Regions from separate parts of the Streptomyces sp. NPDC026394 genome, predicted to be linked through region 2. Evidence: predicted binding sites of a transcription regulator. Region 2 holds the regulator's gene; each other region holds the start of a gene.
What was found. Region 2 encodes HrcA, which represses chaperone genes, less so after heat shock. Its sites were predicted from a motif close to TTNGCACTCNGNNNNNCNGAGTGCNAA; they were not measured.

Region 1 (4,781 bases), on a different contig from region 2:
CGGCGTTCTCCAGCGCGGAACGGGTGACCTTGACCGGGTCGATGACGCCGGCCTTCACCAGGTCGCCGTACTCGCCGGTCGCGGCGTTGAAGCCCTGGTTCTTGTCCAGCTCCGCCACCTTCGAGGTGATGACGTAGCCCTCAAGGCCGGCGTTCTCCGCGATCCAGCGCAGCGGCTCGACGGCGGCGCGGCGGACGACGGCGACACCGGTGGCCTCGTCGCCCTCCTTGCCGAGGGAGCCCTCCAGCACCTTGGCGGCGTGCACCAGGGCGGAGCCACCACCGGAGACGATGCCCTCCTCGACCGCGGCGCGGGTCGCGGAGATGGCGTCCTCCAGACGGTGCTTCTTCTCCTTGAGCTCGACCTCGGTGGCCGCACCCACGCGGATCACGCAGACGCCGCCGGCCAGCTTCGCCAGGCGCTCCTGGAGCTTCTCGCGGTCCCAGTCCGAGTCGGTGGACTCGATCTCGCCCTTGATCTGGTTGACGCGGCCCTCGACGTCGGCGGAGTTGCCGCCGCCGTCCACGATGGTCGTGTCGTCCTTGGTGACGGTCACGCGGCGGGCGGTGCCCAGCACGTCCAGACCGGCCTGGTCGAGCTTGAGGCCGACCTCCTCGGCGATGACGGTCGCGCCGGTCAGGGCGGCCATGTCGCCGAGCATCGCCTTGCGGCGGTCACCGAAGCCGGGCGCCTTGACGGCGACGGCGTTGAACGTGCCGCGGATCTTGTTGACGACCAGGGTCGACAGGGCCTCGCCCTCGACGTCCTCGGCGATGATCAGCAGCGGCTTGGAGGAGCCGGCCTGGATGACCTTCTCCAGCAGCGGCAGCAGGTCCTGGATCGAGCCGATCTTGCCCTGGTGGATGAGGATGTACGGGTCCTCCAGGACCGCTTCCATCCGCTCCTGGTCGGTGACCATGTACGGCGAGAGGTAGCCCTTGTCGAAGGCCATGCCCTCGGTGAAGTCCAGCTCCAGACCGAAGGTGTTGGACTCCTCGACGGTGATCACACCGTCCTTGCCGACCTTGTCCATCGCCTCGGCGATCAGCTCGCCGACCTGCTTGTCCTGCGCGGACAGACCGGCGACGGCCGCGATGTCGGACTTCTCGTCGATCGGGCGGGCGGTCGCGAGGAGGTCCTCGGACACGGCCTTGACCGCGGCGTCGATGCCCTTCTTCAGGGCGGCCGGGGAAGCACCCGCGGCGACGTTGCGCAGGCCCTCACGGACCAGCGCCTGCGCCAGCACGGTGGCGGTGGTGGTGCCGTCACCAGCGATGTCGTTGGTCTTGGTCGCCACCTCCTTCACCAGCTGCGCGCCGAGGTTCTCGTACGGGTCGTCGACCTCGACCTCACGGGCGATGGTCACACCGTCGTTGGTGATGGTCGGGGCGCCGAACTTCTTGTCGATGACGACGTTGCGGCCCTTGGGGCCGATCGTCACCTTCACGGTGTCGGCAAGCTTGTTGACGCCGCGCTCAAGGGCGCGACGGGCGTCCTCGTCGAACTTCAGGATCTTCGCCATGAGTTACGTGTCCTTAGTCGTTCTCTGCAACGAACTGCGCCCCGGGATACCGGTTGTTTAGACGCGGGAACCAGGGGCGCAGAACTAGGCAATCTTCGGTGAATTACTTCTCGATGATCGCGAGCACGTCGCGCGCCGAGAGGACGAGGTACTCGTCGCCGTTGTACTTCACCTCGGTGCCGCCGTACTTGCTGTAGAGAACGACGTCACCCACCTGGACGTCGAGCGGCAGGCGCTCGCCGTTCTCGAAGCGGCCCGGACCCACGGCGAGGACGGCGCCCTCCTGGGGCTTCTCCTTCGCGGTGTCGGGAATGACCAGGCCCGAAGCCGTGGTCTGCTCGGCGTCGAGCGGCTGGACCACGATGCGGTCCTCGAGCGGCTTGATGGCAACCTTGGAGCTGGCGGTCGTCACGATCCGACCTCCCCCTTCGGAGATCTCACGGGGTTAACTGTCTGAGGTGGCGACCAGGTCGATCCGTCGTCGCGGGTGCCGGACCTGCCCGTCGCTGTGTTTGGCACTCCCCGGTGGAGAGTGCCAGAGCCGAGACTATGACGCGGTTAGCACTCGGTCAAGCGGAGTGCCAATGCGCCTTCGGCGCGTCTCTTCGGGGGGGGGCTGCTCGTGGGGCACCTTGCCCAGGTGGGGGGCTTGGCAATCCTGGGTTGCGCTTCGCGCGGGGGTTGTGGGGTGACCTGGGCTCGGACGGGGTTCGTTGTGGGGGCGGCGGGGGCGCGTAGGGGGCCAACTCTCCCCCAGCCTTCGGCCGGGGGTACCCCCAAGGCATCCTTTAGCTCCCCACGGCGTCCTTTAGCTGAGGTGCATCGGATACGTGGGCCAGTGTCCGGACTGCCCGCGGGGACGGTCCCCTACCCGCCCCCTCCGGTCGGATTGGCGAGCCCAGGTCTGTGGGGGTGGGAAAGAACGATTGTTCTGGTGCGCGCTCGACTGGCGGAGAGGCTCACGTGGTGTGGGCGCCACTGCTGCGGTCCTCCGGTCCGTCCTGTCGGGAATAGGGCGGAACCGGGACAATGAGTTCATGCACATACTGGTCGTGGAGGATGAAGAGGGGCTCGCCGACTCCTTGCGGCGGGGGCTGGCTGCTGAGGGGCACTGGGTGGATGTGGCCCGGGACGGGCATCGGGGGCTGGAGCTCGCGTTGGCGGGGGTGTACGACGCGATCGTGCTGGATGTGATGCTGCCGGGGCCCAGCGGGTACGAGATCTGTGGGCGGCTGCGGCGCCGGGACGACTGGACGCCTGTGCTGATGCTGACCGCCAAGGACGGCGAGTACGACGTGGCCGAAGGGCTGGACGCGGGCGCCGACGATTATCTGACCAAGCCGTTTTCGTTCGTTGTGCTGCTGGCCCGGCTGCGGGCGCTCACCCGGCGTGGGCGGGCCGCCGAGCGGCCCCGGACGCTGCAGAGCGGTGATCTCACTCTGGACGCCGATGCCCGGCGCTGTCGCCGCGGTGACACGGACATCGAGCTGACCGCCCGCGAACTGGGCGTGCTGCGCTGTCTCATGGCGGGCGAGGGGCAGGCGGTCGCCAAGCGGGACATCCTCGACGAGGTGTGGGACTCGCCGGCCGACGTGGACCCCAACATCGTCGAGGTGTACGTCTCGTCGCTGCGCAAGAAGGTGGATGTGCCGTTCGGCCGCCATTCCATCCGTACCGTGCACGGGACGGGTTACCGGATGGCGCCCGATGACGGCTGAGAAACGCCGGTTCCGGCCCGGGCCCGCGTCCGTGCGCGGCCGCACCGCCGTGGCCGCGGCGCTCGCGATGGGCCTCCTGCTGGCCGTCGGGGGTGGATGGCTCTACGCGTTGTTGCGCGCCAACCTTCTGGACAACACCACCAGTCGTACCGAGGTGGCGGCCCGTAAGGTCGCCGCGCAGGCGGACACCGGTGCCCTGCCGGAGGTGCTGCCTTCGCCCGCCGACGGCGTCGATCTGGTGCTGGTCCTGGACGCGACGGGGCGGGTCGTCGCGACCAGTCTCCGTACCGCCGAACCGCTGACCGCCGAGTTGCGGGGCTTGCGCCCGTCGCCGGGCCAGGATTCCGCCGACCGCGTGCTGACCGGCTCCCCCGCCGCGGCGGCGGGCGGTGCGCGCGCGGACGTGGTGGTGGTCCGGGCGTCGCCGCCCGGCGGCGGCGGGCAGGAGCGGTACGTGTACGCCGTGACCGTGCTCTCGGACGTGGACGACGCGACCCACGCCATCGGCGTGGCCCTGCTGGCCAGCGCCCCGCCGCTGATCGCGCTGGCCGCCGCCATCGCGTGGGCGGTGACGGGGCTGGCGCTGCGCCCGGTGACCGCCATCAGGACCGAGCTGGCCGCTGTGAGTGAGAGCGAGCTGGACCGGCGGGTGCCGGATCCGGCGGGCGGTGACGAGATCGCGCTGATGGCCCGTACGGTCAATGCCACCCTGGACCGGCTGGAGCAGGCCGTCACCCGGCAGCGCCAGTTCGTCGCGGACGCGTCGCACGAACTGCGCAATCCGATCGCGGCGGTGCGGTCCCGGCTGGAGGTGGCGCTCGCTGGCGGGACCGGTGGCAGCGACAGCGACAGCGAGCATCAGGAGTCCGTACGCGCGGCGCTGCGGGACACCGAGCGTCTACAGCGGATCGCCGCTGACCTGCTGCTTCTCGCGCGGCTCGACGCGCATGCCCCGCGTGGTGCGGAGCCGGTGGATCTGGCGTTGCTGGCGGCGGAGGAGGCCGCGCGCCGTCCGGGCGGCGGCGGTGGGGCGCGGCTGGTCGTGGAGGCCGGTGAACCCGTTCCTGTGCGGGGTGATCCGGCGCAACTGGAGCGTCTGCTGACCAACCTGGTCGACAACGCGCTGCGGTATGCGGCGTCCGAGGTGCGGGTCGTGGCGCGGGGGGAGGAAGGCGGACACGATGGTGCCGTCGACCGGGCTGTACTGGAAGTCGTGGACGACGGGCCAGGCGTTCCGGAGGCGGACCGGGGGAAGGTCTTCGAGCGGTTCGCCCGGCTCGACGCGGCGCGTGACCGGGAGACCGGCGGTACGGGGCTGGGGCTGGCCATCGCCCGGGGGGTCGCCCGCGCGCACGGCGGGGAGCTGACCGTGCGGGGGCGGGAGGACGGGCGGGCCGGTGCCCGCTTCGTGGCCGTGTTGCCCGTACGGACCGGGGGCAGCGGGGGCCCGGGGGTTTCTGACGGGGGGCGGCCCGCCTGAGGCGGTTACTCCTGAGCGGGTCTTCAGGACTTTCAGATTTTCTTCAGCGGCGGGCCGTCAG
Region 2 (4,781 bases):
GCCGGATAGGCGGCCGGGGCGTACGGGCCGTGCTCGCGCAGGAACCGGTTCACCAGGCTGCGGGCCGGGCGCCCGGAGAAGGCCCGGGTCAGCTCGGTCCGCGTGAACAGGGGGTTGGTCATCGCCTGCTTGTGCAGCGGATTCGCGCCGGACTCCGGGGTGACCAGGAACGCCGTACCGAGCTGCGCCATCGACGCGCCCGCCGCCAGCACCGCGGCGATCTGCGAGCCGCGCATCAGACCGCCGGCCGCGACGATCGGTATCTGCACGGCCTCCCGCACCTGCGCGATCAGCGACAGCAGCCCGACCCCGGCACCCGTGCCGTCGGCCTGCGGGTCGTCGCGGTGGGTGCCCTGGTGGCCGCCGGCCTCGATGCCCTGGACGCAGACCGCGTCGGCGCCGGACCACTGCGCGGCCTGCGCCTCGGCCGCCGTGGTGGCGGTGACGATCGTGTACGTACCGACCTTGGCGAACCCGTCGAGGACGGCGCGGGTCGGACACCCGAAGTGGAAGGAGACGACCGGAACCGGGTCCTCGCGCAGGATGGCGAGCTTCGCCTCGTACCCGTCGTCGACACCTTCGTACGGATCGATGTCGTCCAGCGGCGTCTCGTACCAGGCCGACTCGCCCGCGAGCTGCTCACGGTAGACCTCGACGGCCGCGTTGTCGGCCAGCGAGGGCTGCGGCATGAAGAGGTTCACACCGAAGGGGCGGTCGGTGAGCCCACGTAGCTGTTTGATCTCCTGATACATGCCGTCCGCGGTCTTGTACCCGGCGGCCAGGAAGCCGAGTCCGCCGGCGCCGCTGACGGCGGCGGCCAGCTCCGGGCGGGCGACGCCGCCTGCCATGGGGGCCTGCGCGATCGGATGACGGCAGAGATCGGTCAGCGCTGTGGGCATGCCCACATCGTGTCACGCCGCACGCGGGTGCCCGAACCGGGCCCGGACCCACCAAGATCAAACACGTCCGGCGATCAGGGCAGTTCGGGCAGGCGCCGAGGGCTCCGGGGACACCGGACGACGAACGGCGGCCGGACTCAAGCCCGACCGCCGCCGTGTGCCGGACGTGGGGTCACCGCCCGCTGCCGTGCCTGTCCGGGGGACGACCCCCGGACCCCCGGCACGACAACCCGCCTACCGCCCGTTGAACGCATCCTTCAGCCGCGAGAACAGCCCTTGCTGGCCCGGCTGGAACTGCCCCGTCGGGCGTTCCTCGCCGCGGAGCTTGGCGAGCCGCCGCAGCAGCTCCTCCTGCTCCGCGTCCAGCTTGGACGGCGTGATGACCTCGACGTGCACGATGAGGTCGCCGCGCCCGTTGCCGCGCAGGTGGGTGACGCCGCGGCCGTGCAGCGGGATCGACTGGCCGGACTGGGTGCCGGGCCGGATGTCGATCTCCTCCACGCCGTCCAGCGTCTCCAGCGGGCACTTGGTGCCCAGCGCCGCCGCCGTCATCGGGATGGTGACCGTGCAGTGCAGGTCGTCGCCGCGCCGCTGGAACGTCGGGTGCGACAGTTCGTGGATCTCCACGTACAGGTCGCCGGCCGGGCCGCCGCCGGGACCGACCTCGCCCTCGCCCGCGAGCTGGATGCGGGTGCCGTTGTCCACACCGGCCGGGATCTTGACCGTGAGCGTACGGCGGGAGCGGATCCGGCCGTCGCCGGCGCATTCCGGGCACGGGGTCGGCACGACCATACCGAAGCCCTGGCACTGCGGGCACGGCCGCGACGTCATGACCTGGCCCAGGAAGGACCGGGTGACCTGCGAGACCTCACCGCGGCCGCGGCACATGTCACAGGTCTGCGCCGAGGTGCCCGGCGCCGCGCCCTCTCCCGAACAGGTCGTACAGACGACGGCGGTGTCCACCTGGATGTCCTTGGTGGTCCCGAAGGCCGCCTCGTCCAGTTCGACGTCCAGCCGGATCATGGCGTCCTGGCCGCGCCGCGTGCGGGACCGGGGTCCGCGCTGCGAGGCCGTGCCGAAGAACGCGTCCATGATGTCGGAGAAGTTGCCGAAGCCCGCGCCGAAGCCGCCGGCCCCGCCGCCGCCACCCGCCTGCGAGAGGGGGTCGCCGCCCAGGTCGTAGACCTGCTTCTTCTGCGGGTCCGACAGCACCTCGTAAGCGGCGTTGATCTCCTTGAACCGCTCCTGGGTCTTCGGATCCGGGTTCACATCCGGGTGCAGCTCGCGGGCCAGCCGCCGGAAAGCCTTCTTGATCTCGTCCTGCGAGGCATCGCGTCGTACGCCCAGGACCGCGTAATAGTCCGTGGCCACTTACGACTCCGCGAGGATCTGTCCGACGTAACGTGCCACTGCGCGTACCGCTCCCATCGTTCCGGGGTAGTCCATGCGGGTCGGTCCGACCACGCCGAGTTTGGCGACTGCCTCGTCGCCCGAACCGTAACCGACCGCGACGACCGATGTGGACGTCAGGCCCTCATGGGCATTCTCATGCCCGATGCGTACGGTCATGCCGGAGTCCTTGGCCTCCCCCAGCAGTTTGAGGAGCACCACCTGCTCCTCCAGTGCCTCCAGCACCGGCCGGATGGTCAGTGGGAAATCGTGCCCGAAGCGCGTGAGATTGGCGGTGCCGCCGATCATCAGCCGCTCTTCGGTCTCCTCCACCAGAGTCTCCAGCAACACGGACAGCACTGTCGAGACCGTGCCCCGGTCCTCCTGCTCGAAGGACTCCGGGAGATCCTGCACGAGCTGCGGCACGTCCGTGAACCGCCGCCCCACCACGCGGCTGTTCAGCCGCGCCCGCAGATCCGCCAAGGAGGTCTCGCCGAACGGCGCCGGGCAGTCCACCATGCGCTGCTCTACCCGGCCGGTGTCCGTGATCAGCACCAGCATCAGCCGGGCCGGCGCCAGCGACAGCAGTTCCACGTGCCGCACCGTGGACCGGGTCAGCGACGGGTACTGCACGACGGCGACCTGCCGCGTCAGTTGCGCCAGCAGCCGTACCGTACGGCCCACGACGTCGTCCAGGTCGACGGCACCGTCCAGGAAGTTCTGGATGGCGCGCCGCTCGGGGCTGGACAGCGGCTTGACGCCGGCCAGCTTGTCGACGAAGAGGCGGTAGCCCTTGTCCGTCGGGATGCGCCCGGCGCTCGTGTGCGGCTGGGCGATGAAGCCCTCGTCCTCCAGCGCGGCCATGTCGTTGCGGACCGTGGCGGGTGAGACACCGAGCTGGTGCCGCTGGGTCAGCGCCTTGGAGCCGACCGGCTCCTCGGTCCCGACATAGTCCTGGACGATGGCGCGCAGCACTTCGAGTCTGCGTTCACTGAGCATCGCGCACACCTCCAGTCCGGCCGTGTCACCGGCGCGCGGCCGGGTTCTTCCGGGTCGTCTTCCCTGGCACTCATCAGGGCCGAGTGCCAGACCCTGACCAAGTGTACGGCCGGGTCGCACGGGCAGGGCAAGGGCGGCGGTACCGGAGTCGTGCTCCGGGCTCCCGCGAAATGCGTACCCCGTATGCCGCCGGGCATCCGGAACCTCCCGGTCCGGCGGGCAACGCTATCGCGATACGGCTAGCGTCTCGGTATGCGTACGACTTGGGAAGAGGCCGGGTGGGAACGGCTCGGCGCGGGCGTCGGCCGGCGCCGGATGCCCGGCTGGGACGAGACGGCCGGCGCCGTCGTCGGCTCGTCCGGCGTGCTGATCGTCGACACCGGCGCGACGCTCCGGGACGGCGCCGAGCTGCGCCGGCAGCTACGCGGCATCACGGGGCGGAACGTGACACATGTCGCGCTGACCCATCCCCATTTCGATCATGTGCTGGGCACCGCGGCCTTCGCGGGCGTCCAGGTCTTCGGCGCGGCCGGGCTCGACGAGTTCCTGCCGCGGGCCCAGGACGACCTGCGGCGCGACGCGGTGTCGCACGGCGTGGACCCGGACGCCGCCGCGGAGGCCGCCGACCTGCTCGTGACCCCGCACCACCTCGTCTCCGGCGAACGCACCGTCGACCTCGGCGACCGGCAGGTCCTGCTCGCCAACGTCGGCCCCGGCCACACCGCGCACGACCTGGTCGTCCTGGTCCCCGGCACGCACGGCTCGCCCGAGGTCGTCTTCTGCGGCGACCTGGTCGAGGAGTCCGGCGAACCCCAGGCCGGACCGGACGCGATCCCCGGCCGGTGGCCCGCCGCCCTGGACCGGCTGCTGGCCCTCGGCGGCGAGGACGCGGTGTACGTACCGGGGCACGGAGCTGTCGTGGATGCCCGATTCGTCCGTGAGCAACGCGACGCGCTGAGCCGCCGCTTCGGCGTGTCGCGGTACTGACCGGCCATCCCTTCTTATCGTCTGTCCAATGCGCAGCAGAGAGTACGGCCCGGACCTCACCCCGCCGTGGAAGAAGCAGCAGCCGGCCCCCGAGGTCGAGGCCGAACCGGACCTGGTCGTCGAAGAAGCCGTCACCGGATTCTGCGGCGCGGTCGTCCGCTGCGAGAAGACCGCCGAAGGCCCGACCGTCACCCTGGAGGACCGCTTCGGCAAGCACCGGGTCTTCCCGATGACCGCGCGCGGCTTCCTCCTGGACGGCAAGGCCGTCACCCTCGTACGGCCCTCGTCGCGCACCGCCGCACGCGGACCGGCCCGTACGGCGTCCGGCTCGCTGGCCGTCCCCGGCGCCCGCGCACGGGTCGCCCGCGCCGGGCGCATCTACGTGGAAGGGCGCCACGACGCCGAGCTGGTGGAACGCGTCTGGGGCGACGACCTGCGCATCGAGGGCGTCGTCGTCGAATACCTCGAAGGCGTCGACGACCTCCCGGCCATCGTCCGCTCCTTCTC
Region 3 (4,781 bases), on a different contig from region 2:
GAGTCGTCATAGGGCGATCGTGCCCCGTCGGGCCGGGGTCAGTGCAAGGACCGCCGTACGGAATCGGCAGCGGTGCGCCCCGGCCGTACAGAAGGCCGTACCGGTGACCGCTCGGACGGCCGTACCGGAATGCCCCCGAAACGCCGCCGGGGCGGCACCCCCCTGGGAGGAGGAGTGCCGCCCCAGCGATCTGAGGACGATGATCCGGGAGGATCAGAAGTCCATGTCACCGCCCGGCATGCCGCCCGGAGCGGCCGCGGCGGCCTTCTCCGGCTTGTCGGCGATGACGGCCTCGGTGGTCAGGAACAGCGCGGCGATCGACGCGGCGTTCTGCAGCGCGGAGCGCGTGACCTTGGCGGGGTCGATGATGCCCTCGGCGATCATGTCGACGTACTCGCCGGTCGCGGCGTTCAGACCGTGGCCGACGGCCAGGTTGCGCACCTTCTCCACCACGACGCCGCCCTCAAGACCGCCGTTGACGGAGATCTGCTTCAGCGGAGCCTCCAGCGCCAGCTTCACAGCGGCGGCACCGGTGGCCTCGTCACCCTCCAGCTCCAGCTTCTCGAAGACCGAGGAGGCCTGCAGCAGGGCGACGCCACCGCCGGCGACGATGCCCTCCTCGACGGCCGCCTTCGCGTTGCGCACGGCGTCCTCGATGCGGTGCTTGCGCTCCTTGAGCTCGACCTCGGTGGCGGCACCGGCCTTGATGACGGCCACGCCGCCGGCCAGCTTCGCCAGACGCTCCTGGAGCTTCTCGCGGTCGTAGTCCGAGTCGCTGTTCTCGATCTCGGCGCGGATCTGGTTGACGCGGCCCTGGACCTGCTCGCTGTCACCGGCACCGTCGACGATGGTGGTCTCGTCCTTGGTGATGACGACCTTGCGGGCGCGGCCCAGCAGGTCGAGACCGGCGTTCTCCAGCTTGAGGCCGACCTCCTCGGAGATGACCGTGCCACCGGTGAGGATGGCGATGTCGCCGAGCATGGCCTTGCGGCGGTCGCCGAAGCCCGGGGCCTTGACGGCGACGGACTTGAAGGTGCCGCGGATCTTGTTGACGACCAGGGTCGACAGGGCCTCGCCCTCGACGTCCTCGGCGATGATCAGCAGCGGCTTGCCCGACTGCATGACCTTCTCCAGCAGCGGAAGGAGGTCCTTCACGTTGGAGATCTTCGAGTTGACGATGAGGATGTACGGGTCGTCGAGCGACGCCTCCATACGCTCCATGTCGGTGGCGAAGTACGCCGAGATGTAGCCCTTGTCGAAGCGCATACCCTCGGTGAGCTCCAGCTCCAGACCGAAGGTCTGGGACTCCTCGACGGTGATGACGCCTTCCTTGCCGACCTTGTCCATGGCCTCGGCGATCAGCTCGCCGATCTGGGTGTCGGCGGCGGAGATGGAGGCGGTCGAAGCGATCTGCTCCTTGGTCTCCACGTCCTTGGCCTGCTCCAGCAGGGCGGCGGAGACGGCCTCGACGGCGCGCTCGATGCCGCGCTTGAGGGCCATCGGGTTGGCGCCGGCGGCCACGTTGCGCAGGCCCTCGCGGACCAGGGCCTGGGCCAGGACGGTCGCGGTCGTCGTGCCGTCACCGGCGACGTCGTCCGTCTTCTTCGCGACCTCCTTGACCAGCTCGGCGCCGATCTTCTCGTACGGGTCCTCGAGCTCGATCTCCTTGGCGATGGACACACCATCGTTGGTGATCGTGGGGGCGCCCCACTTCTTCTCGAGGACGACGTTGCGGCCCTTGGGGCCAAGGGTGACCTTGACGGCGTCGGCGAGCTGGTTCATCCCGCGCTCGAGACCGCGCCGTGCCTCCTCGTCGAACGCGATGATCTTGGCCATGTGAAGTGGTCCTCCCGGACTGGGGGTCCCCCCGGACTGCGTCTGGGGGAGGGTGGATACTCCGGACCGCGCTGGCGCCCGCGACGGACGGTTCGTGAGCTGGTGGTTCCTTGCCCCACCTGCCCGCGGACCTCACCGAGTCGGTCCTTAGCTGTCACTCTCACTCGTAGAGTGCTAACGCAATGATTAGCACTCGACCCATGAGAGTGCAAGCGGCTTGGCGGGAGCCATCCCCATGGGGGGCGGGTGCCAAACCAGGCGCGGGCGGACGCCCCGCCCTCCCCCGGGACACTCCCGCCCGCCCCACCCAAACACAGAAGGCCCGCGCCCCCACAGGGGACGCGGACCTTCGTACGCAGCAGTCGGTCGGCGCTTCAGCCGGCCACGCGGACCATGTCCGCCTGCGGCCCTTTCTGGCCCTGCGAGATCTCGAACTCGACCCGCTGACCCTCCTCAAGGGTGCGGTAACCGTCCATCTGGATCGCGCTGTAGTGGACGAATACATCCGCACCACCGTCGACCGCGATGAAGCCGTACCCCTTCTCCGCGTTGAACCACTTGACGGTGCCCTGAGCCATGCCTAACTCCCCTATTACTGGCCCTTGCACAGGACCGCACTCCGCGGACCCGGGTCAGACCTCACCCCCCGACAGGAGGGGGTGTGCGCCGGAACGCGTCGACCGCCGCTGAATGTATCTGTCCAACTGCCCAGCGCAACAGGTCAGTCGGACGAGAATTCTTCTCGCGAACAATCGCAAATATACGGAGAAAAGCCCATTCGGCAGGGCAAGTCGGGCCGGGCAAAGCTCACCAACACGACAAATCATGTCCACACTTCGCGCACAACTTGCCGGGCTCTCATATGCGTTCGGCACGCGCTGGACGAGGAATCACCCCAACTGTATCGCCTTTAACAACACGGAATCGCCCCGTCCGCTTCGTGGCGGACAGGGCGATTCCAGCCGTCGGGCCGGGGAAGGGCCGAAAAAGATCGTTACGGCGTCCCGGGCGACCGGCTCAGCAGCCGCCGGCCACCGCCGGGATGATCGAGACGCCCGCGCCGTCCGGCGTCGGCGTCGCCAGGCCCTGCTCGAAGCGCACGTCGTCGTCGTTGACGTAGACGTTCACGAAGCGCCGCAGCTTGCCGGTGTCGTCCAAGACGCGGGCCGCGATGCCGGCGTGGTTCTGCTCCAGGTTCTGGATGACCTCGGAGAGGGTCGCCCCCTCGGCGGGGACCTCGGCCTGACCGCCAGTGTAGGTGCGCAGGATGGTCGGGATGCGGACGTTGACGCTCATGGTGTTCTGCCTTCCAGCTCGCGGGAGGAGTGCGTAAGGGCGGCGGGCGTACCGGTGGCCGCGGGCGCGGACGGAGGTACGCCGGCGCGTGTCGTGGTGTGCGGACGCGTGCCGGTGTGTGCCGACGCGTACGGGTGCGCGCGACCGCGTACGGGTGTGTACGGCCGCGCGCGGCGGTCAGCGCGCCAGGCCGGCGGCGCGGAACGCCTCCAGGCTCGGGCGGATGGTGGCCGAGGGCCCGGTCGTCGGCGCCACGGCGTCCAGCGTCTTGAGGCCGTCGCCGGTGTTGAGCACGACGGTGGTCAGCGCCGGGTCGAGCAGCCCGTCCTCGATCAGCTTCTTCGTGACACCCACGGTCACCCCGCCGGCGGTCTCGGCGAAGATGCCCTCCGTACGGGCCAGCAGCTTGATCGCGTCGACCACCTGCTCGTCGTTGACGTCCTCCACCGCGCCGCCGGTGCGCCGGGCGATGTCGAGCACGTACGGGCCGTCGGCCGGGTTGCCGATGGCCAGCGACTTGGCGATGGTGTCCGGCTTCTGCGGCCGTACGACGTCGTGGCCCGCCTTGAAGGCGGTGGAGACCGGGGAACAGCCTTCGGCCTGGGCGCCGAAGATCTTGTACGGCTTGTCCTCGACCAGCCCGAGCGCGATCAGCTCCTTCAGCCCCTTGTCGATCTTGGTGAGCTGGGAGCCGGAGGCGATCGGGACGACGATCTGGTCCGGCAGCCGCCAGCCGAGCTGTTCGCAGATCTCGTAGGCGAGCGTCTTGGAGCCCTCTCCGTAGTACGGGCGCAGGTTCACGTTCACGAAGCCCCAGCCCTCGCCGAGCGGGTCGCCGATCAGCTCCGAGCAGAAGCGGTTGACGTCGTCGTAGGTGCCCTCGATGCCGACCAGCTCGCCGCCGTACACCGCGGCCATGACGACCTTGCCCGCCTCCAGGTCGTGCGGGATGAACACACAGGAGCGGAAGCCGGCCCGGGCCGCCGCGGCGCCGACCGCCCCGGCGAGGTTGCCGGTGGAGGAGCAGGACAGGGTGGTGAAGCCGAAGGCGCGGGCGGCCTCGACGGCGATGGCGACGACGCGGTCCTTGAAGGAGTGCGTCGGGTTGCCGGAGTCGTCCTTGACGTACAGGCCGCCGGTGACGCCCAGCTCACGGGCCAGGTTGTCGGCCTTGACCAGCTTGGTCAGGCCGGGATTGAGGTTGGGCTTGGCCGCGACGTCCGCCGGGACGGGCAGCAGCGGCGCGTACCGCCAGATGCTGTGGGGGCCCGCCTCGATCCGCTTGCGCAGGCCCTCGGGGTCGCCGGCCGGCAGGTCGTACGCCACCTCCAGCGGCCCGAAGCAGGACCCGCAGGCGAAGATCGGTCCGAGGTCGAAGCGCTCGCCGCACTCGCGGCAGGACAGCGCGACGGCGGGGCCCAGGGAAACAGTGGCGGAAGTGGTGCTTTCGACGGATTGCACAGCCATGGAGGCGAGGCCCTTTCTCCTCATCTTCCTCGCGACGCACCTCGCCGCGAGACGGAATTGGCACCTTCCCGAGCCGGGAGCCTCGCGGGCCGCGTACGTGCGCGGCGACGGAGACCGGCTGGAGGGTTGCCGGGGCTTCAACGGGCCGTGTCCCTCTGCCCCTCTGGATGAGCGGTATGGCG

Region 1: the regulator HrcA is predicted to act here: its motif matches at 2,081-2,107, upstream of groES (co-chaperone GroES).
Region 3: the regulator HrcA is predicted to act here: its motif matches at 1,988-2,014, upstream of groL (chaperonin GroEL).

What each region holds. Positions count from the first base shown of each region.
Region 1 covers NZ_JBVHPX010000003.1:450,774-455,554, forward strand. The annotation lists gene groL (chaperonin GroEL) at 1-1,522, opposite strand, end outside; gene groES (co-chaperone GroES) at 1,626-1,934, opposite strand; gene ACZ4QV_RS10370 (response regulator transcription factor) at 2,560-3,240, shown strand; gene ACZ4QV_RS10375 (sensor histidine kinase) at 3,230-4,720, shown strand.
Region 2 covers NZ_JBVHPX010000002.1:373,280-378,060, forward strand. The annotation lists gene ACZ4QV_RS05870 (nitronate monooxygenase) at 1-899, opposite strand, end outside; gene dnaJ (molecular chaperone DnaJ) at 1,134-2,270, opposite strand; gene hrcA (heat-inducible transcriptional repressor HrcA) at 2,271-3,287, opposite strand; gene ACZ4QV_RS05885 (MBL fold metallo-hydrolase) at 3,540-4,274, shown strand; gene ACZ4QV_RS05890 (DUF3097 domain-containing protein) at 4,303-4,781, shown strand, end outside.
Region 3 covers NZ_JBVHPX010000013.1:126,827-131,607, forward strand. The annotation lists gene ACZ4QV_RS27240 (SDR family NAD(P)-dependent oxidoreductase) at 1-10, opposite strand, end outside; gene groL (chaperonin GroEL) at 214-1,836, opposite strand; gene ACZ4QV_RS27250 (cold-shock protein) at 2,211-2,414, opposite strand; gene ACZ4QV_RS27255 (MoaD/ThiS family protein) at 2,854-3,132, opposite strand; gene thrC (threonine synthase) at 3,310-4,599, opposite strand; SAM riboswitch class I at 4,617-4,773, opposite strand.